2 regions of the Massilia sp. S19_KUP03_FR1 genome follow, and region 2 is predicted to be linked to the other one. Evidence: riboswitches for the same ligand, from Rfam matches in the RefSeq annotation. Region 2 holds a riboswitch; the other holds the start of a gene.

Region 1 (10,424 bases), on a different contig from region 2:
GAAGGGCACCAGTGCGGACGAGAACCACGTGTCGAGCACGTCGTCGTCGCGGCGCAGAACGCCCGTCGATCCAGCCGCGGCGGCTTTCGCTTGCGCTTCTGCTTCGGTGCGGGCGACGAAATACTGGCCGGCTTCGTCGTACCACGCCGGGATGCGGTGGCCCCACCACAGCTGGCGTGAAATGCACCAGTCCTGGATGTTGCCGAGCCAACGGTTGTAGGTGGTCGACCAGTTCTCCGGCACGAACTTGATTTCGCCGTCGGCGACTTTTTCGAGCGCCACTTCGGCGATCGATTTGCCAGGGTAGAAGGTCCCCTCCGGCGCCGGTTTGCTCATGGCGACGAACCACTGGTCTGTCAGCATCGGCTCGATGACGACGCCGGTGCGGTCGCCGCGCGGCACTTGCAGCTTGTGTGGCTTGACCTCAACCAGGAAACCCAGCGCATCGAGGTCGGCAACAATCTGCTTGCGCGCGGCAAACCGGTCCAGGCCGCGGTAGGCCGCCGGCATGTCATCGGTCATTTTCGCATCTAACGTGAGCACGATAATCTGCGGCAGCTTGTGGCGCTGGCCCACCTGGTAATCGTTGAAGTCGTGCGCCGGCGTGATTTTCACGCAGCCGGTGCCGAATTCTTTATCGGCGTAGTCGTCGGCGATCAGCGGGATTTCGCGGTCGGTCAGCGGCAGCTTGATCATCTTGCCGACCAGCGCGGTGTAGCGCTCGTCAGTCGGGTCGACTGCCACGGCGACGTCGCCCAGCAGCGTTTCAGGACGCGTGGTGGCGACCGTCACATGGCCGCTGCCGTCCGCAAACGGGTAGCGGATGTACCACATGAAACCGTCTTCTTCGGTCTGTTCCACTTCGAGCTCGGAGACGGCCGTACCCAGCACCGGATCCCAGTTGACCAGGCGCTTGCCGCGGTAGATCAGGCCTTGTTCGAACAGGCGCACGAACACTTCGGTGACCGATTGCGAGCGCGGCTCATCCATCGTGAAGTATTCACGCGCCCAGTCGGCCGACGAACCCATGCGGCGCATCTGGCCGGTGATGGTGTTACCGGATTTTTCTTTCCACTCCCAGACCTTGGCCGTGAAAGCGTCGCGGCCCAGGTCGTGGCGCGAGATTTTCTGCGCGTCGAGCTGGCGCTCCACGACGATCTGGGTGGCGATGCCGGCGTGGTCGGTGCCCGGAATCCAGGCGGTGTTGTAGCCGCGCATGCGGTAGTAGCGGGTCAGGCCATCCATGATGGTCTGGTTGAAGGCGTGCCCCATGTGCAGGGTGCCGGTCACGTTCGGCGGCGGCAGCTGGATGCTGAACGAGGGCTTGTCGGCGTCCATGGAGGCGGCGAAGTAGCCGCGCTGTTCCCACTCGTTGCGCCAGAACTGTTCAATGTCGGCTGGCTCGAAAGACTTGGCTAATTCCATGATGGTGGCGTGTGCATTTGGCGAAAACACCAATTATAAACTGTCGTATAATTCGCTCGCTGCCGGTCATACTTGGCAGCACACGCTAGGGGTCCTGTGCATTGCACGGGTGAGAAATACCCTCTGAACCTGATCTGGATAATGCCAGCGAAGGGAAGCCTGTGAAGCCACCACGCCGTTTTTTTAACCTTGCGTGCTTCACGTTCCTTTGCTGGCTCCTGCCACCAAAGGAGCCACATGAAAACCGTACCGTTCGACTCTGCCACCGCCACCGCGGACCAGGCAGCCATCCATCCGTTTCCCGGCTCGACCAAGATCTACGTGCAGGGCAGCCGGCCCGACATTCGCGTGCCGATGCGCTCCGTCAGCCAGTCCGCCACCTCGGCCAGCTTCGGCGGCGAGCCGAATCCCCCGCTGCCGGTGTACGACACCTCCGGCGCCTACACCGATCCGGCGCTCACCATCGACATCCGCGCCGGCTTGCCGACCCCGCGCCTGCCGTGGATCGTGGAACGGGGCGATACCGAACAGCTGCCCGGCCCCAGCTCGCAGTATGGCGTCGAACGTTTGCACGACGCCAGCCTGGACGGCCTGCGTTTCAAGCTGACGCGCCAGCCGCGCCGCGCCGTCGCTGGTGCGAACGTCACCCAGATGCATTACGCCCGGCAAGGCATCATCACGCCGGAGATGGAATTCGTCGCCATCCGCGAAAACCTGCGCCGCCGCGAATACCTGGCTGAACTCGAGGCTAGCGGCGAGATGGGCCGGCGCACGGCGCAGCTGATCGGCCGCCAGCATCCCGGCCAGTCGTTCGGCGCAGCGATACCGGACGAGATCACGCCGGCCTTCGTGCGCGATGAAATCGCCCGTGGCCGCGCCATCATCCCGGCCAATATCAACCACCCGGAAATCGAACCGATGATCATCGGCAGGAATTTCCTCGTCAAGATTAACGCCAACATCGGCAACTCGGCCGTCACCTCGTCGATCGGCGAAGAAGTCGAGAAGATGACCTGGGCCATCCGCTGGGGCGCCGACAATGTGATGGATCTGTCGACCGGCAAGCATATCCACGAAACGCGCGAATGGATCATCCGGAATAGCCCGGTCCCGATCGGCACCGTGCCGATCTACCAGGCGCTGGAAAAGGTCAACGGCAAGGCCGAAGACCTGACCTGGGAAATCTACCGCGACACGCTGATCGAACAGGCCGAACAGGGCGTCGACTATTTCACCATCCACGCCGGCGTGCGCCTGGCGTATGTCCCGATGACCGCGAACCGCCTGACTGGCATTGTCTCGCGCGGCGGCTCGATCATGGCCAAGTGGTGCCTGGCGCACCATGAAGAATCGTTCCTCTACACGCACTTCGAGGACATCTGCGCCATCATGAAGCAGTACGACGTGTCGTTTAGCCTGGGCGACGGCCTGCGCCCCGGCTCCATCTACGACGCCAACGATGAAGCCCAGCTGGCCGAACTGAAAACGCTGGGTGAGCTGACGCAGATCGCCTGGCGCCACGATGTGCAGGTGATGATCGAGGGCCCCGGCCACGTGCCGTTGCACCTCATCAAGGAGAACATGGACCTGCAGCTGGACCAGTGCCACGAGGCGCCGTTCTACACCCTGGGCCCACTGACGACCGATATCGCGCCCGGCTACGACCACATCACGTCCGGCATAGGCGCAGCCACCATCGGCTGGTACGGCACGGCCATGCTGTGCTACGTGACGCCCAAGGAACACCTGGGTTTGCCGGGCAAGGATGACGTCAAGACCGGCATCATCACCTATAAAATTGCCGCCCACGCGGCCGACCTGGCCAAGGGCCATCCCGGCGCCCAGATGCGCGACAACGCCTTGTCGAAGGCGCGCTTCGAATTTCGCTGGGACGACCAGTTCAACCTCGGCCTCGATCCCGACAAGGCGCGCGAATTCCACGACGAGACGCTGCCCAAGGAATCGAGCAAAGTCGCCCACTTCTGCTCGATGTGCGGGCCCCATTTCTGCTCGATGAAGATCACCCAGGAAGTACGTGCGTATGCCGCCAGGGGCATGCAGGAAAAGGCCATCGAATTCGTGCGCGGCGGCGCCAAGTTGTATCAGGAGGTCTGATGATCGACATCGAACTCAATGGCGCGCCGTATGCGGCGCCGCCGCTGCTGGAAGACCTGGTCGCGCAGTTGGCGCTGACCGGACAAAAGCTGGCTGTGGCAGTGAACCGCCAGGTCGTTCCGCGCCCGCAATGGGCAACTTACACACTGTTAGCGCGCGACCGGGTCGACATTGTGCGCGCCATCGGAGGAGGCTGACATGCACGATCTACTTACCATCGCAGGAACCACTTACCAATCGCGCCTGCTGGTCGGCAGCGGCAAATACCGCGACCTGGCGCAGACGCGCGAGGCTACCGATGCCGCCGAAGCGCAAATCGTCACAGTCGCCATCCGGCGCGTGAACATCGGCCAGGACCCGCACGCCCCCAGCCTGCTCGACGTGCTGCCGCCAGGCCAGTTCACCATCCTGCCCAATACCGCCGGCTGCTTCAATGCCAGGGACGCGGTCTACACGCTGCAGATGGCGCGTGAACTGTTAAATGGCCAGAAGCTGGTCAAGCTGGAAGTGCTGGGCGACGAGAAGACGCTGTTTCCGCACATGCCGGAAACCCTGATCGCGGCCGAACAACTGGTCAAGGATGGCTTCGACGTCATGGTCTACTGCAGCGACGACCCGATCCAGACGCGCCTGCTGCAGGAGATCGGCTGCGTGGCCGTGATGCCGCTGGCGTCCCTGATCGGCTCCGGCATGGGCATCGTCAATCCGTGGAATTTATCGTTGATTATCGAGCAGGCCACGGTGCCGGTGCTGGTCGACGCCGGCGTCGGCACCGCGTCGGATGCGGCCATCGCCATGGAGCTGGGCTGCGACGGCGTGCTGATGAACAGCGCCATTGCGCTGGCGCGCGACCCGGTCGGCATGGCGCACGCGATGAAGCTGGCGGTGCGGGCCGGGCGCGCGGCCTACCTTGCCGGCCGCATGCCGCGTCGCTTTGGCGCCTCGCCCTCGTCGCCGATGCAGGGACGGCTGGGCGCATGAACACGGTGCTCGTGTTCTCGGGCCTGGACCCGGGCGGCGGCGCCGGCCTGTCCGCCGATATTGCCGCCATCGGCGCGATGGGTGCGCATGCGCTGCCGATTGCCACCGCGCTCACGGTGCAGGACAACGAGCGCGTGCTGGAATTGGCGCCGGTCGACACTGGCCTCATCGTGCGCCAGGCCGAGACCTTGATCGCGCGCTTCGCGATTGACGCGGTCAAGCTCGGCATTCCCGGCAACCGCGCGAATGCCGTCGCGATTGCGGCGCTGGTCAAGCGCCTGCGCGAGCGCGCGCCAAGGCTGCCGGTGGTACTCGACCCCGTTCTGGCCAGCGGGCGCGGCGACGCGCTCGGGCAGCAGGAGGCACTCGCCGCCTTGCTGGACGTCGCCACGCTGCTGGTGCCGAACCTGCCCGAAGCCGCGGCGCTGGGGCCGGTGCCGTGTGCGCACGTGCTGCTCACCGGCGGCCATGGCGAGGGCGACGTCATCGTCAACCGCTGGCTGCACGACGGCGGCGAGCGCGCGTGGCGCTGGCCACGCCTGCCCGGTGAATTTCACGGCAGCGGCTGCACGCTGGCGGCGGCGATTGCGGCGCGCCTGGCGCAGGGCGACGCCATCGCCGACGCGCTCGAGCGCGCCCAAGCTTATTGTCACGCGGCGCTGGCGCAGTCGTTTGCCCTTGCTCCCGGCCAGCGCATCCCGCGCCGGTTTCTGATATCGACCTGAAAGGAGTAAAACATGCGCGGTTTATATCTCGTCACGCCCAACTGGGATGACACGCAACGCCTGCTCGCCGTCACCGAGGCCGGCTTGCGCGGCGGTGCGGCGCTGGTGCAGTACCGCCACAAAACGGCCGATGCTGCCTTGCGCCGCGAGCAGGCCGGCGCGCTGCTGGCGCTGTGCCGACGCCATCGGGTGCCGCTGGTCGTCAACGATTACCTCGACCTGTGCGTCGAGCTCGATGCGGATGGCGTCCACCTTGGCGGCAGCGATGGCGACCTGGCGGCCGCGCGCAAGGTGCTGGGACCGGACAAGATCGTCGGCGCCTCATGTTACGGCGAGCTGGCGCTGGCGCTGGCGGCGCAGCTGGCCGGCGCCAGCTATGCTGCATTCGGCGGCTTCTATCCATCACCCGTGAAACAATACGATTTCGTGACGCAGCCAGGCTTGCTGAACCACGCCCGCGCGACCCTGTCCCTGCCGCTGGTGGTCATCGGCGGCATGACAGCGATCAACGCGGCGCCGCTGGTGGCGCACGGGGCCAGCATGGTGGCCGCCATCACCAGCGTCTACGGCGCAGCCGATCCGCAAGGCGCGGCGCGCGACTTCACGGGCTTGTTCGGCATGGGCGCGTGATTTCACGCTGCTGGCGTTAAAATGGGGCGTGATCGACAGAGGACATCCCATGACCAGCAAGCCCCCAGCAGCGCATCCGGAGTTGTCGTCGTACATCGCCAACGACGTCACCTTTCCCACCGCCTACCTGCGCGCCGTGGCTGCCATCGCCAGTTCGGACGGCGTGCTCAATATCGCCGATTTCAATGCCCTGACCGACGTGGCTGCATTGCTCAACGATTCGGCGCTGGCCCGGGTCGTCTTATTGGAATACATCGACCGACCCATGTCCTGGGGCGACGCCCTGATCGACCTGCAGGCGGCTGCGGCCGGCATTGACGCGGCCACCGCCGCCGCCGCGTTCGAGGCCGCGCGCACCTTGCTGGCGCTGCAGGGCGTGCGCAGCCGCGACCTGGCCAGGAGCCTGGCCAGCGCGTTGGGTTACGCCATCCGTCCGCATGAGCTGGAGGCGTTCGCCACCGACGAGCAAACCATCTGGAGCAAGGTCAGCATGGGTTCGGTGCGCATGCTCAAGGGGCGAAAATATGCCGACCTGGCCGAGCTGTGCGTCAGCGCCACCGGCGACCTGGCCTTGGCCCACGCCGTGCGCGAATTCGAAAACGGTACGCTCGACAAGGGCGAATTGTCGCGCCGGATGACAGCCACGTGCACCCGCGCCAGCCAGGAAATCGCCGCGTTCAACCAGCGCATTGCGGACTTCGAAGACAGCCGCGAAACCACGCTGGCGTTCCTCGATTCGGCGTATGCGCTGCAAAAGCAGGTGCAGCAGCGCCTGGCCATTGCCGATGCGCGCATTGCGTTCGAGCGCGCCACCTTCGACGAGGACATGGAGGAGGCGATCCATGACGCCGGCAATGCCTTCGAACGCGATGTGGTCGAGCGCCTCGCCACCGACCAGTGGAAGCGCCCGGTGGTGTGGGAGAGCATCGCCAAATCCACCTTCGGCAAGGAACTCGAGCGCCGGGTCAATCGCATCATGTCGCGCCGCGAGCAATCGCTGCGCTTGATCCACGAAGACCTGCGCCTGTTCCAGGAAGACATGGCGCTGTCGCGCACCACGCTCCTGAAACGCTTGCACCATGCGCAGTTCGCCGGCGCGGCGCCCGCGCTGCGCTGGGGCACGCGCGTGGTCAACGGGGTCGAAAGCGCTGCTGACACGACGCTCAAAGTGGGCGGTGTCACCATCCTCGGCGCCGGCGCGGCGGCTTATTTTCTCGGTGCCGCCGTGGTGCTGCCGGTGGTGGCGCCGGCCGCGCCGGTCATCGGCGGCGTGCTGCTCGTTGCCGGCGCGTTCAAATGGCTGATGAATCCGGCGGAGCGAAAAACCGGCGAAATTGGCCACCAGCGCGCCATGTTCGAAAAAGCGTTCCGGGTGCAACTGGAAGCGGCCCGCCTGGAACTGAACGCGCAGCTCGACGCCACCTCACAGCAATTCCACACGGCGGCGGCGCAGCTGGTGCAGCCGGTGTTGCTGGAAGCCCAGGCCGCCGACCGCCTCGCTGCGCTGCACGTCAACATGGCGCGCAAGCTGAACGACCATTCGCAGAAGGCATTGGCCGACATGCTGGCGGCGCTGCCTGAATGACAGCATGAGCGATGGCACCCTCGCGTTACTGATCGCTGCCGTTTTCTTTCTGGCCGGCCTGGTAAAAGGCGTGGTCGGCCTCGGTTTGCCGACCTTGTCGATGGCCTTGCTGGCGCTGTGGATGGCGCCGGCTCAGGCAGCGGCGCTGCTGATCGTGCCCTCGCTGGTGACCAACCTGTGGCAGCTGAAACCGTGGGGTGCGCTGGGACCTGTCTTGCGCCGCACCGCCTCGCTCCAGGTCGCGATCGTGGCCGGCACGCTGGCCGGCGCGTGGGCGCTGGGACCGCCATCGGGAACCTGGGCTGCAGTGGCGCTTGGCGTCGCGCTGATCGTGTATGCCCTGTGGGCGCTGGTTGGCGTGCATGTGGCGGTCGCGCCGCGCATGGAGCGCTGGCTTGGCCCCGTCATCGGCGCGCTGACCGGCGTGGTGTCGGCCGCCACCGGCGTGTTCGTCATTCCCGCCGTGCCTTACCTGCAGGCGCTTGGTCTCACGCGCGACCAACTGCTGCAAGCCATGGGCATCTCGTTCACGGTGGCGACGCTGGCGCTGGCCGCCGCCTTGTCCGTCAACACGCACTACAGCAGCGCGACCTTGATGACGTCGGCGCTGGCGCTGCTGCCGGCGCTGCTCGGCATGGCGGCGGGCGAGCGCTTGCGCCATGTGCTCTCGCCGCTTGTCTTCAAACGCTGCTTCCTGGGAGCCTTGCTGCTGCTGGGGGTGCAGATGGTGGTGCGCGCCCGGATGTAAGCCTTGTTATGATGGCGCATTCGTATTCCACACTACACCACAGGCAAGGAACAACATGAAAACCAAGGCAGCAATTGCATGGAAAGCGGGCGCCCCGCTGACGATCGAAGAAGTCGACCTGGAAGGCCCGAAGGCCGGCGAAGTCCTGGTCGAGATCAAGGCCACCGGCATCTGCCATACCGATTACTACACCTTGTCCGGTGCCGATCCGGAAGGAATTTTCCCATCGATTCTGGGCCATGAAGGCGCCGGCATCGTGGTCGACGTGGGCCCGGGCGTGACCAGCGTACGCAAAGACGACCACGTGATTCCGCTGTACACGCCTGAATGCCGCCAGTGCAAATTCTGCCTGTCGCAAAAAACCAATCTGTGCCAGGCGATCCGCTCGACCCAGGGTCGCGGCCTGATGCCGGATGCGACCAGTCGCTTCTCGATCGACGGCAAGCCGATTTTCCACTACATGGGCACGTCGACCTTTTCGAACTACATCGTGGTGCCGGAAATCGCGCTGGCGAAAGTGCGCTCGGATGCGCCGTTCGATAAAATTTGCTACATCGGTTGCGGCGTGACCACCGGCGTCGGCGCCGTGCTGTTCACGGCCAAGGTAGAGGCGGGCGCGAATGTCGTCGTGTTCGGCCTGGGCGGCATCGGCCTGAACGTGATCCAGGCGGCCAAAATGGTGGGCGCCGATAAAATCATCGGCGTCGATCTGAACCCGGAACGCGAAGCCATCGCCCGCAAGTTCGGCATGACGCATTTTGTCAATCCATCGAAAGTGGAAAACGTCGTGGACGCGATCGTCCAGCTGACCGACGGCGGCGCCGATTACAGCTTCGAGTGCATCGGCAACGTCACCACCATGCGCCAGTCGCTCGAGTGCTGCCACAAGGGCTGGGGCCAGTCGATCATCATTGGCGTGGCGGCAGCCGGCCAGGAAATCTCGACGCGGCCATTCCAGCTGGTCACCGGCCGTGTGTGGAAGGGTTCGGCCTTCGGCGGCGCGCGTGGCCGCACCGACGTGCCGAAGATCGTCGACTGGTATATGGAAGGCAAGCTCAATATCGACGACCTGATCACGCACCACCTGCCGCTCGAGCGCATCAACGAAGGGTTTGATTTGATGAAGTCGGGCGAGTCGATCCGGTCCGTCGTGGAGTTCTAAAGTAAGCCACCGGCACCGCGCCATATGTCGTTCGGGCAGGCCGACGCCGACACACGCACGTTGTTGCATGCCGCCCTCGTCAGTGGCGCGGCGCAGCCGGCGCACATGATGTGATCAAAACTGCATCGCTACTTTGTTTCGGAATGTAAGCAGGGAATCGTGCGCGTCCTTACAGTGCCTATAATCCGCACCCGACAGCGCCGCATACACGACGGCGTTGCCTGATATAAGTCAGTTCACTGGCACAACCACTTTATACGGATCACACCATGTTCAAAAAAATCTTCGCAGCAGCAGCCCTGGCAGTCCTGGCATCGTCGGCTTTCGCCGCTACGCCTAACACCTTCTACGCTGGCGTAGACGCCGGCAGCACCAAGATCGACGGCTTCGGTGACAACAAAGGCAGCTACGGCGCCTTCCTGGGTTACAACTTCCACCAGAACTTCGCTGCTGAAATCGGCGCCCGCCGCCTGGGTAGCTGGACTGTGTTCGGCGCTGACGTCGATGCCAACCAGTACGCTGCTTCGATCGTCGGCACCCTGCCACTGCAGAATAACTTCAACGTGTTCGGCCGCCTGGGTTACAACAAAGTGGAAGCCAAAGCATCGTACAACGGCTTTACCGCCAATGCTGACGACAGCGGCGTGCTGTACGGCGTGGGCGTGGGCTACCAGTTCACCCCAACCATCTCCGGCCGTATCGAGTTCCAGAAGCCATCGTCGGACAGCCACAACCTGAGCGCCGGCGTCGCCTTCGCGTTCTAATTGCCGCGCGGTCATGACCGCGTGAACAAGCTGTGCAATAAAAAGCCTTCCCTGCCGAGCAGCGGAGGCTTTTTTCATTGTTGGCCGGTCAGGTCAATATTGCCACTTGTATATTTGTGTGGCAGCATGCGGCGATACTTTTCTTCTTGACTGGACCGATTGCATGCGCCCGCTGATTCGATTTGCCTTTTTCCTGTCCATCGCCGGCGTGACCGCGCTGGCCCTTGCGCAAGCGCCGGCCGAGCGCCCGGCTACCAGCTTCCCGTACACGCCCGGCCTCGATGTGACG
Region 2 (10,424 bases):
CTCGCCCACCAGGTAGGGCAAGCTACCGATTCGTTCGACGACCGTGCGGCACATCATGGTGGCCGATGCGGTAGTGGTATCGGGCATGATCACCAGGAAGGCATCGCCGCCCAGGCGTCCCACATGTTCGCCACCGGCCAGCGAGGCCGTCATCCGTTCGGCGACCTGCTTGAGGACCTCGTCACCGGCCGCATGGCCATATAAATCGTTAACCAGCTTGAAGCGGTCGAGGCTAAGAAAAGCCATTGCCAGCGGGCGTCCGGCAGTCAGTGCGGCGCAGGCCGCATCGAACGCGTCTTCGATGCCGCGCCGGTTGAACACGCCCGTCAAGGGATCGTGGTGTGCCATGGTGCGCAGCTGGGCAATTTCGCGCCGCACTTCGGTGATATTGTCCAGCACACCTGCGATGCGATTCTGCGCGAGCGTGGCGCGCACCACGAAGCGGCGGCCACTGGCGAGCTCCGCGCGCTGCTCCACGTCCATTTCCACATGCTGCTGCGCGTGCAACAGGGCGTGCAGACGCAGCCATGATTCTTCGCTGAACGTCTGCTGCCAGGATGGGTGGGCGCTGGCCCGCGCGGGATTGCCCAGCATGGCCCAGAGTGCGGGGTTGGCGTTCAGGAAGCGACCGTCCGGGTCGAGCGTGAACAAGCCGGCCGGACTGGCGTCCCAGGTTTCGCCGAGCACAGCCTGGTCCGCCATGCGCCGCGCGATCACGCTGCGCATGCGTTCGGCCACCGCAAGCGCCGCAAGCAAGCTCGACGCCAGCGCCGCATTGACGCTGTCGATCACCCCGTCGAACTGGGGCAGATCGAGGGCGCCGGCAACGATCCCGGCGATGCCCGACGCGAAGGCGACTGCCAGCGACGCGGCAAAATACAGCGCCACCGGCGTGCGTGCCACGAACACGATGCGCACCAGGTCGAACGTCAGCAAGCCCACGCCGATGACGATCATGACCCACAACACGGGCACGAACAGGTTGTACGGCAGCACGACGGCGGCCAGCAGCGTCGGCGGGATCATCCACTGCACCATGCGCAACGGCAGCCGCTGGCGCAGATTGACCATATACGCGCCGAGCAGCATCTGGTAGAGCGTCAGCGTCGAGATGCCAAACAGCACGACGACGATCGCGCGGCTACCCATCAGCCACGGTGATGGCACCAGCTGGCCCAGCCACTGGGTGTCCCAGCCGGCCGTGAGCGCGCCGATGCGCAGGTTCAGGATCATCCAGCCGGCAAACACCACATACAGGGCCTGGCGCTGGATGATGGCGATGATGACCAGGACCAGCGCCAGCACGATCATGCCGCCGTCAAGCAGGCCCGATTTGCGGTGAAAGCGGTCGATTGACAGAGAGAACTGTTCGGCCGGCCATTGCGCCACACTCAGGTAGCCGGGACCGGCGAAGCTGGCGCGGCACAGCAGCCGGGCTGGCAGAAACGGCAGGCGCAGGGCGAATCCTGCTTTTGCCGAGAGCATGGGCTGGTACGGCACGGCGCGGAAACTTTCGCGCGTGCCGGTACCGAGCAGCGTCATGCCATTCGTATCCCAGCAGGCAATATCGACGGCGTGGCGTGACGGAAATTCGATCACTTCCGGTCCGCCCACCCGGTGCACGGTATCAAAGCTGAACCAGAACGGCGCGCCGCCCAGGTGGGTGTGGAAACCCTTGACGGCCGGTTGCGCCTGCAGGCGCGCCAGCGCTGACGCCGGTGTGCTGCTGGCAGCGTCTTCCGGCAAGACGTGAATCGTGAGCGGAAAATTGTCGTTGAACTGATACTGGTCGTGCCAGTACAACAATGCCCACAGCGACACCAGTCCGATTCCAACGGGAATCAGGTAAATGGCGGAGATGCGTAGCAGCGACGCCAGCCACTGCTGGACACGGACGGGCATGCTGGCGCGCTTCTGCTGCAAAGGTGAATACATTGGCGTTATCACAGACTACTCATTTGGTTATTGCAAAAACTCAAGTGCAACGCGTTTTTGCAAGGATAACGTATTTAAAGTCATGCCGCGACGCAATGTCTGCATAGAACAGCACATTGCGGGTCAGGGCGCCTTGGGTCGAACGCGGCTTGCCTGCAAGCAGCCCAGTCTGACTCTATGAAGTGCAATAATTGGTGGTTGTGTGCATACAACTGGGCGGTCACAATCGTGCATTGGCACGCTTCCGGCATCCATGCGGCAGCGTGTTATTCGCGTGGTGAACAGACACCTGAAAACAGGCGGTGGGATGGCGATGACCGGTTGCCCATCGGCCTCTGAAAGCTGGGACCGGATGGGGACTGCGGGAGCAGTCAGCACCGCAGTCGGGCACCGTGGGGGCAGGCGCGCCGGTCAGCAGGATCGCGGCAGCCTGCGCCAGATCACGGCGCATCGGCGCCTGGCTTGCTCTCGTCCGCATACTCGAGCGCGATCAGCGTGTCGTCAGGATAGGCCTTGTCGCCCGCGGGCGCCTCGTACCCCATCCCAAAGTCGCTCAGTTCCAGCGCGATGCGTTTCTCGCCCTGGATCAGCCAGGCCGCTTTCAGCTTGCGCGGAACATTGGTGGAAAAATGCACTTTTTCGACGCCGCACCAGTCGCTGGTCAGCAGGATCGAATTGACCAGGGCGCGGACCCAGAACGGCACCTCCGCCTTGATGACAGCCACCTCCACCCGGCATTCGAGTCGCAGGTCGCCCAGGCGGCGCATATTGGTGGGCACCCCGGCGCTGAATACATCGGCCTGCCAGCGATACGCGCCCTCGTGCTTGTTGAGCAGCAGGTCGCCGTTTTCCTTGCGCGCTTGCTCGTTGCGCGGCAAGACGAAGGAGTGGTCAGCCGCCAGCGGCAGTGGAATCGAGCCTTCGTTGAGCGCGATGCGCAATTTGAGATCGTCCAGGTCGGCATCCGGATTGCCGGACTTGGCGCGCAGCCGGAACCGCACTTCCGGCGCGGCCGGCGCCAGCGCGTGCTCGTCCTCGAAGGTGTCAAGGCCAGCCAGCATGGCGCGGTAGGTCTTCAGTTCCGGCGCGCGGATGTCCTTGACCACCACCTCGCGCGGCGCGCCCGGCTCCGGCTCGGCCAGGGCCCACGGTGCGGCCAACAAGGTACTGGTGAACAGCGCGGCAAGCGCAAGGCGCAGGTGAACAGGTGGGCGAAGCATGGCATCCTCTGGTTGGTGTGGTAGTTAACTATAACACCAAGCATGTGGAAAAAGCACGGAAATAAGTGACTTGTGGTTTGCTACAAAAGAAAGCGTGGCTGTCCTGCATTCAGGCGGGATGGGGCGGCCTCGGTTTCGTCTTTCAGGCCGACGCCGGACAGGCCGCGGCGGCGCGCTTCGGACAACAGGTAGTGCAGTGTATGCGCGGCGTCCGCATACGCCAGGCCGGCCGGACGCACATTCGAGATGCAGTTGCGGCTACTGTCCGGCAGGCCGACGCGCGGCTGCCAGGTGACGTACAAGCCCATGCTGTCGGGGGAACTGAGGCCCGGACGCTCCCCCACCAGCACCACCACGGCGCGCGCCCCCAGCAGCTGCGCCACCTCGTCGCCGAGCGCCACCCTGCCCTCGCGCACGATCACCGGTGGCGCGATGGTCCAGGCATCGTGCTGCAGGCGCGCCAGCAGCACTTCCAGGAAGGCCACGGCATTCTGCTCGATGGCCAGCGCAGAGAGGCCGTCGGCGATGACGAAGGCGAGGTCATACAGTTCGCCCGCGCCAGCGCCGAGCAGCGCGCGCGAGGCGGCGTCGAGTCGGCGCCCGAGGTCGGGACGCTGCAAATAGGTGGCGCGATTTTCCGCGGCGCTGTGCAGCAGCAGCGCCGGCGCCAGGCCGGGCAGCGTGGCCAGGCGCGCCGCCAGCGCGGTTGCATCAAGCGTTTGGTGTACAGCATCGCGCGCCTGCGCGTGGGCCAGCTGAAAATCGAGCTGCGCCGCGGTGGGCTGGCTGATGCCGGCGCGACCGAGCGCGATGCGCGCCGCGGTGAACTGGCGCAACGCCTGCCAGGGATTGTCGGTGACCGGTGGCTTGGCCATCTCAGGGCAGGCGCAGCAAGGCGGCTTGAAAGGACGGCGGGATGGCGCTGGCGAGCGTCGCGTCGGCGCTGAAAATCTGCATCGCGTGCAGCCATGCTTCGAACTGCGGGGCCGGCTTCAGATGCAATACGCGCCGTACGTACAGGGCGTCGTGGAAAGAGGTGCTCTGGTAATTGAGCATGATGTCGTCCGAGCCGGGGATGCCCATGATGAAATTGCAGCCGGCGCTGCCGAGCAGCGTCAGCAACACATCCATGTCGTCCTGGTCGGCTTCGGCGTGGTTGGTGTAGCAGACGTCGCAGCCCATCGGCAGGCCGAGCAGCTTGGCGCAGAAGTGGTCTTCCAGGCCGGCGCGGATGATCTGCTTGCCGTCGTACAGATACTCCGGGCCGATGAAGCCGACCACGCTGTTGACCAGCAGCGGCTGGAAGCGACGCGCCACCGCGTAGGCGCGCGCCTCGCAGGTTTGCTGGTCCATGCCATGGTGGCTGTTGCCCGACAAGGCGCTGCCCTGCCCCGTCTCGAAATACATCACGTTGTTGCCGACCGTGCCGCGGCCGAGCGCCAGCGCCGCCTGCTGCGCCTCGGCCAGCAAGGCCAGGTCGATGCCAAAGCCGGCGTTCGCCGCCTGCGTTCCCGCGATCGACTGGAACACCAGGTCGACCGGCGCACCGCGCTCGATCGCGGCAAGCGTGTTGGTCACGTGGGTCAGCACACACGACTGGGTGGGAATGCCGTAGCGGCTGATGATATCGTCGAGCATGCCGACCAGTTTGATCACCTGCGCCACGTTGTCGGTGGCCGGATTGATGCCGATGACAGCGTCGCCGCTGCCGTACAACAGGCCGTCGAGGATGCTGGCGGCGATGCCGGAGGCGTCGTCCTGCGGGTGATTCGGCTGCAAGCGCGTGGCCAGGCGTCCGGGCAGGCCGATGGTGCTGCGAAAGCTCGTCACGACGCGGCATTTGCGCGCCACCAGCACCAGGTCCTGGATGCGCATGATTTTTGAGACCGCCGCCGCCATCTCGGGCGTGATGCCGGGCGCGGCGGCCTGCAGCGCGGCTTCGTCGGCCTCGTCCGACAGCAGCCAGTTGCGCAAATCGCCCACCGTTAAATGGCGCAGCGGCGCAAACGCGGCGGCGTCATGCGAGTCCATGATCAGGCGCGTGACTTCATCGTCTTCATACGGCACCAGCGCCTCGTTGAGGAAGACGGTCAGCGGCAGGCTGGCGAGCAGCATCTGGGCCGCCACGCGTTCCTCCGCGCTGCCGGCCGCCACGCCGGCCAGGTAATCGCCCGCCCGGGCCGGCGTGGCGCGCGCCATCACGTCCTTCAGGTCGCGGAAGGTGTAGGTGCGGGCGCCGACGATATGGGTGTAGTGGGGCATGGCTCAGATTACCATCGTTGCTTTGGCCCTGCTGGCGTGCTTGCCTGTTCCCCACCCCAAGCGATCAGGCGAGCGAGGTCGTCCGGGCGCTGGGGATGCCTAGCGGCCAGCGCCGCAACCAGCAAAGGACGGGCCGGCGCCAGCAAGCGCCGCGCGGTTGCCGCTTGCGTAGCCGGCGGCAGTTGAAAGACCAGAAAATGCAAGGCATGGACTGCGGCATCCCATTCCGCGGGCCGGGCATACCCGAGCCCTTGCTTCAGGGACGCGCCGAGGGCGTCGAGCGCCGCCGGGTCGGCGCTAAATTGCCCGGTCTGCAGCACGTGTGCCAGCCCCACCAGATTGCACGTTGGCGAGTGGTCATAAAAAAAACCCAGCTGGAATGCCCATTCGTCGGGCGTGACGGCGCGCAACGGCCCCCCGGGCATGGAAAACGCGCCAGCGATCTGCATGCCGCAGACGGCACGCAAGGCCGGCTCGAACGGGCGCTCTGCCAGCGTCGCTACCAGCGCTTCGAGCGGACTGCACACCCCGTCAACGTGCCGGCTCAAGTCGATGACCTGTTGCCGCACCGGGTGCACCTGGCTGTCCACTTCTGGAAACCGGACGACGCCGCGCAGCCGGATTAAGGGCACGCGCGCATTGCACGGCGCAACCACCGCATCGTTGTGGCGGTCGTACCAGGCGCCGGTGGGTTCGCCGGCCATCAGGGCGGAATACACCTGCGGCCCGGCTGTCCAAACGGGAAGCGCCGCGCCCATCGCCTCAATCGGCACGCGGTCGGCCCGGGCAGCGTAATCGAGGCCAGCAGCGTAAGGCACGAGCGCCGCTGGCACCGAGTACGTGAACTCCTGCACCGCCGCAGTCACCGTTTGCCTGCAGGCAGCACCGCCCGGGATCACGATCATGCGCCGCTTTGCGCGGGGCACCAGCACCAGTGCGTATTGCCCGGTGGTGGTGACGACGCGGTCGTCGATCGCGACCTGCATCGCATCGGGAAATTGCCAATTACCGTGGGCCGGCAGGTAGCGGAAGGTGTAGCGTACGCCGGGCTGAAAGCCCTGCACCGGCTCCAGGCGAACCTCGTGCGCAGGCAAGGCGCGCACGCGCACAGCCAGCGGGTGCGCGGCGCGATCCGAGGTCAACGCGAAATCGCCAGCCCGTACTGTCTTGCCGGGCGGCGCGGCAAACATCACGCCGCGCGCGTTTTTCGGCAGCGATCGGACGGCATCCCGGAAGAAACCGGCCGCATCGCGCTGCGGCGGGGGCGAACATGCCGCAGCCGGCGCAGCCGCCCCGCCGGTCAGCGCCAGGCACATGGTCGCGCGACGCCAGTTCAATGGTCCAGCTCCGGATAGTGCCGGAAAATCCCTTCTTCGCTGAACGGCAGCCTGCGCTCCGACGCCAAATACGCGGCAATCTTCGGCCGCTGCGCCACGCGGTCGTACAGGGCCGTCAACGGCGCATGCTGCTTCTCGCTGCGCGCCATCGCCTTCGGAAACGCGTAGCGCAAGCCCGCGATGACCTGGAACAGTGACAAATCGGCATACGATAGGTGCGCGCCGTTCAGATAATCCTTGTCACCCAGGGCCCTGGCAAAGTAATCCATGAATTTCGGAATGCGCGTCTTGACGAATTCGGCGGCGCGCTTTTTGGCTTCCGGCTTCTGGTCTTCATAATAACTGTCGCCGGACACCGGATGGTGGGTGTCATGTGCTTCTGCCACCAGGTCGGCGATGGTCAGCTGCAGCTGGTGGGTCCAGAGGCGCGCCGCTTCTCCGCGCGGCGCCAGGTGCAGGTGTTCGCCCAGGTACAGCAGGATGTTGGCCACCTGGCCGATCGTCAGCGCGCCAGCTTTCAGGAACGGCGGCGCGAACGAAGGGTGATCGGCCGTGTCCAGTTCCGCCATCAAGGCCTTCATGCCATCTTCGCCGCGCGCGACATCGACATACCCTGCACCCGCCTCTTCCAGCGCCAGCCGCACGAATTCGCCGCGGCCCTGGATCGTCGGCCAGTAATACAGTTGATAGACCATCGTTGCTCTCCGGTGATTGTGTCCCGCATTATCGCGAAAAGCGGCCGTAGGCGGCGCGCACACATGTTAATCTTGCAACCCGGAATGCAATCAAAGTAGGCCATGTTCAAGAAACTGCTGATCGGCTTGCTCGCCATCGTCGCCATCATCCTCTCCATCGCGGCGCGCCAGGGTACCAGCTTTACCGTGGAGCGATCGATCGACATCCGCGCCCCGCACGCAAAGATTGTCCCGCTGCTGGCCGACCTGAAGACGGACGTCGTGAAACCGGTCGCTGCGACCAGCCAGACCCGCTTCACCCTCACGCCCACGGCAGGCGGCACCCGCGTCACATGGCGCCTGCACGGACCGCTGACGTTCCGGGCCCGCCTGATCAGCGCCTTCATCGGCATCGATATGCTGCTGGGAAGTGAACTCGAAAAAGGACTGGCGCGACTCAAGACTGCCGCCGAGAAATAATCTGTTGCGCCGGGTCACCGCGCATTTTCAGGGCTGGGTCAAGATGGCCTGATTCGCCTTTTACGAGAGCGCATCATGATCGTCACCCACCTGCTGTGCCACTGGCGCACCTACCGCCGCCGCGACGCCTTCGCTGCCTCCCTGTTGCGCGCCGCGCGCATCCTGCGCGTGCTGTTCTACCGGCGCGACCACGCGGCACTGTGCCGGCTGGCCGTGGTGCGCGAGCATATCGCCCAGGTGGTGCCGCACGACGTGTTCCATCACCTGACCCAGCGCGGCTACCTGATGCGCGGGCTGTCGGCGCGCCGGCGCGTGCAGGCCGCGCTGTTTCACTACAGCTACGACGACGCCACCTTCGACCAGGCCTGGCAGCGCGCGGTGTATCGCCAGGGCGGCCTGCGCCTGTGGCAGCACGATGCGCATGGCTGCAGGTTTTTCATCCGCCTCGAGATGGCGGTGCGGCTCGATGCCGAGGGCGACCTGACGATTGCGCTGGTGGCAAATAACAAGGTATTGCACCGCCTGTCGTTCAGCTGGGTCGACGGCGCGCTGTTCAACGCGGCGCACCCGGTGCTTCCCTTCATCGCCCGCAACCAGGGTCGCTGGACCGATTCCAGCGACGCCTTCGCCGCGTTCGAAGCCGCCTTCCCGCACAATTCGGCCAGCTATTTCTGCTTTGCCGCGCTGCAGGGCGTGGCGCGCGCGCTCGGCATGACACAGGTACTGGCCGTCAACAGCGCCGCGCATATCGCCTGGCGCGTCGGCGCGGCGCCGCATTTCGTCAACGCCTACGACAAATTCTGGGCCGTGCTGGGGGGCGTGCCGCACGACGACTGCTGCCACGCAATCGCACTGCCGTTCCACACCAAGCCACTGGCGCAGATGCCGTCGCGCCACCGCAAGCGCGCCGCCCGGCGCCGCGCCAACTGGCAAGCCATCGACGCGAGTGCCCACACGGTCATGCTCGGCCACCTGCAGGCGGCGCCGCTGGCGCGCATCATGGAGACCGTCGACGCCTGATACACCGTGTGATAGACTCGCGGCTCGCTAGGGGTCCTGGAATGGTTTGTTCCGGGTGAGAGATACCCTCCGTACCTGATCTGGATAATGCCAGCGAAGGAAAGCGCAACGCAGTTCCGCCAGGGTGTTCATCCTGGTTCTTTGCCCCTTTCCCCGCGTTGGCTCCGGCTTTTATTTAAAGCAGCGTGCCGCAATGCGCGGCGCGCGAAAACGAGCAAACCATGAAACACACACTGCAATACACCGCCCTCGCCTGCGCCCTCGCGCAAGCGTTTTCCGCCCACGCGCAAAGCGCCGATACACCAATCGCCCAAGTGCTGGTCAGCGCCAGCAAAACCAGTCCTGAACGCGCCAGCGTGGCCGGCTTCGGCGACGCAGCGCTGTTCGACACACCCGCTTCCGTCGTCGCCTTCAGCCGCGCCCGGATGCAGGACCTGTCGATCCGCAGCAGCAGCGACGCGATGGCCTTCGATTCGTCCGTCAGCGACGCCTACAACGCGGTCGGTTACGCTGAACAGTTCTCGATCCGCGGCTTCAAGCTGGACAACAATTCGAGTTACCGTAAGGATGGCCTGATCATCCCGGCCGATACCCAGATCCCGCTGGAAAACAAGGAACGCATCGAAATCCTGAAAGGTTTATCGGGACTGCAGGCCGGCATTTCGTCGCCGGGTGGCGTGGTCAATTACGTCACCAAGCGCCCTACCGCCACGCCGCTGCTGTCGGCCAGCGCGGGCGTGAGCGAACGCGGCACCTTGTACGGTGCGGTCGATGCCGGCGGCCGCTTTACCGATACCCGCTTCGGCTACCGCATCAACGCGGCCGGCGAAAAACTGCGCTCGTACGTGCGTGGCGCCGATGGCGAACGCAGCTTTGTCTCGGGCGCCTTCGACTGGCAAATTTCGCCCGACGCGCTGCTGCAGCTGGACCTCGACTACCAGCACAAGTCGCAGCTGACGGCGCCCGGCTACCAGCTGCTGGCCAATGCAGTGCTGCCGCCGAACGTGTCGGCCAAAACCTTCCTGGGCGAGCAGCCGTGGGCGCGCCCGGTCGACACCGTCAGCAGCAACCTCGGCCTGCGCTTCGAATACAAACTGGCACCCGAATGGAACGCCAGCGTGGCGCTCAACAAGCACTGGTTCCGGCGCGACGATTTCACCGCCTTTCCTTACGGCTGCAGCAACGAGGGCGACGGCTACTATCCAGGTTTCTGCGCCAACGGCGACTACGACGTCTACGATTACCAGAGCACCGGCGAGCGCAAGACCCCGCTGGGCGCACAGGCGCAAATCCAGGGCAAGTTCAATACCGGCGCGCTGCGCCACCAGGCCACCTTCGGCCTGTCGTACTCGACCCGGCGCGACAGTGCCGGCAAGTATGTCTACGACTACGCCGGCTACAGCAATATCTACCAGAACCTGATTGTGGCGCCGGCGCCGGGCCAGCCGGTGACCGGGCCGGTCACGCTGCGCCACCTGGACCGCGAACGGGGCGCC

What was found. A riboswitch is a leader RNA that binds a small molecule or an ion and turns the genes downstream of it on or off. The one in region 2 is predicted to bind thiamine pyrophosphate.
Region 1: another riboswitch for thiamine pyrophosphate. It lies ahead of thiC (phosphomethylpyrimidine synthase ThiC); the one in region 2 lies ahead of V6M87_RS12095 (TonB-dependent siderophore receptor).

The regions. Positions count from the first base shown of each region.
Region 1 is NZ_JAQQPS010000003.1:222,818-233,241, reverse strand. Features, by position in the region: gene V6M87_RS04415 (valine--tRNA ligase) at 1-1,425, opposite strand, end outside; TPP riboswitch at 1,503-1,598, shown strand; gene thiC (phosphomethylpyrimidine synthase ThiC) at 1,663-3,540, shown strand; gene thiS (sulfur carrier protein ThiS) at 3,540-3,737, shown strand; gene V6M87_RS04400 (thiazole synthase) at 3,739-4,521, shown strand; gene thiD (bifunctional hydroxymethylpyrimidine kinase/phosphomethylpyrimidine kinase) at 4,518-5,246, shown strand; gene thiE (thiamine phosphate synthase) at 5,259-5,876, shown strand; gene V6M87_RS04385 (hypothetical protein) at 5,926-7,461, shown strand; gene V6M87_RS04380 (sulfite exporter TauE/SafE family protein) at 7,466-8,209, shown strand; gene V6M87_RS04375 (S-(hydroxymethyl)glutathione dehydrogenase/class III alcohol dehydrogenase) at 8,265-9,371, shown strand; gene V6M87_RS04370 (outer membrane beta-barrel protein) at 9,641-10,135, shown strand; gene V6M87_RS04365 (M13 family metallopeptidase) at 10,299-10,424, shown strand, end outside.
Region 2 is NZ_JAQQPS010000009.1:163,966-174,389, reverse strand. Features, by position in the region: gene V6M87_RS12135 (EAL domain-containing protein) at 1-1,902, opposite strand, end outside; gene V6M87_RS12130 (hypothetical protein) at 2,376-3,155, opposite strand; gene eutC (ethanolamine ammonia-lyase subunit EutC) at 3,236-4,030, opposite strand; gene V6M87_RS12120 (ethanolamine ammonia-lyase subunit EutB) at 4,032-5,417, opposite strand; gene V6M87_RS12115 (hypothetical protein) at 5,426-6,754, opposite strand; gene V6M87_RS12110 (glutathione S-transferase) at 6,751-7,449, opposite strand; gene V6M87_RS12105 (hypothetical protein) at 7,552-7,908, shown strand; gene V6M87_RS12100 (DUF535 family protein) at 7,984-8,928, shown strand; TPP riboswitch at 8,948-9,047, shown strand; gene V6M87_RS12095 (TonB-dependent siderophore receptor) at 9,150-10,424, shown strand, end outside.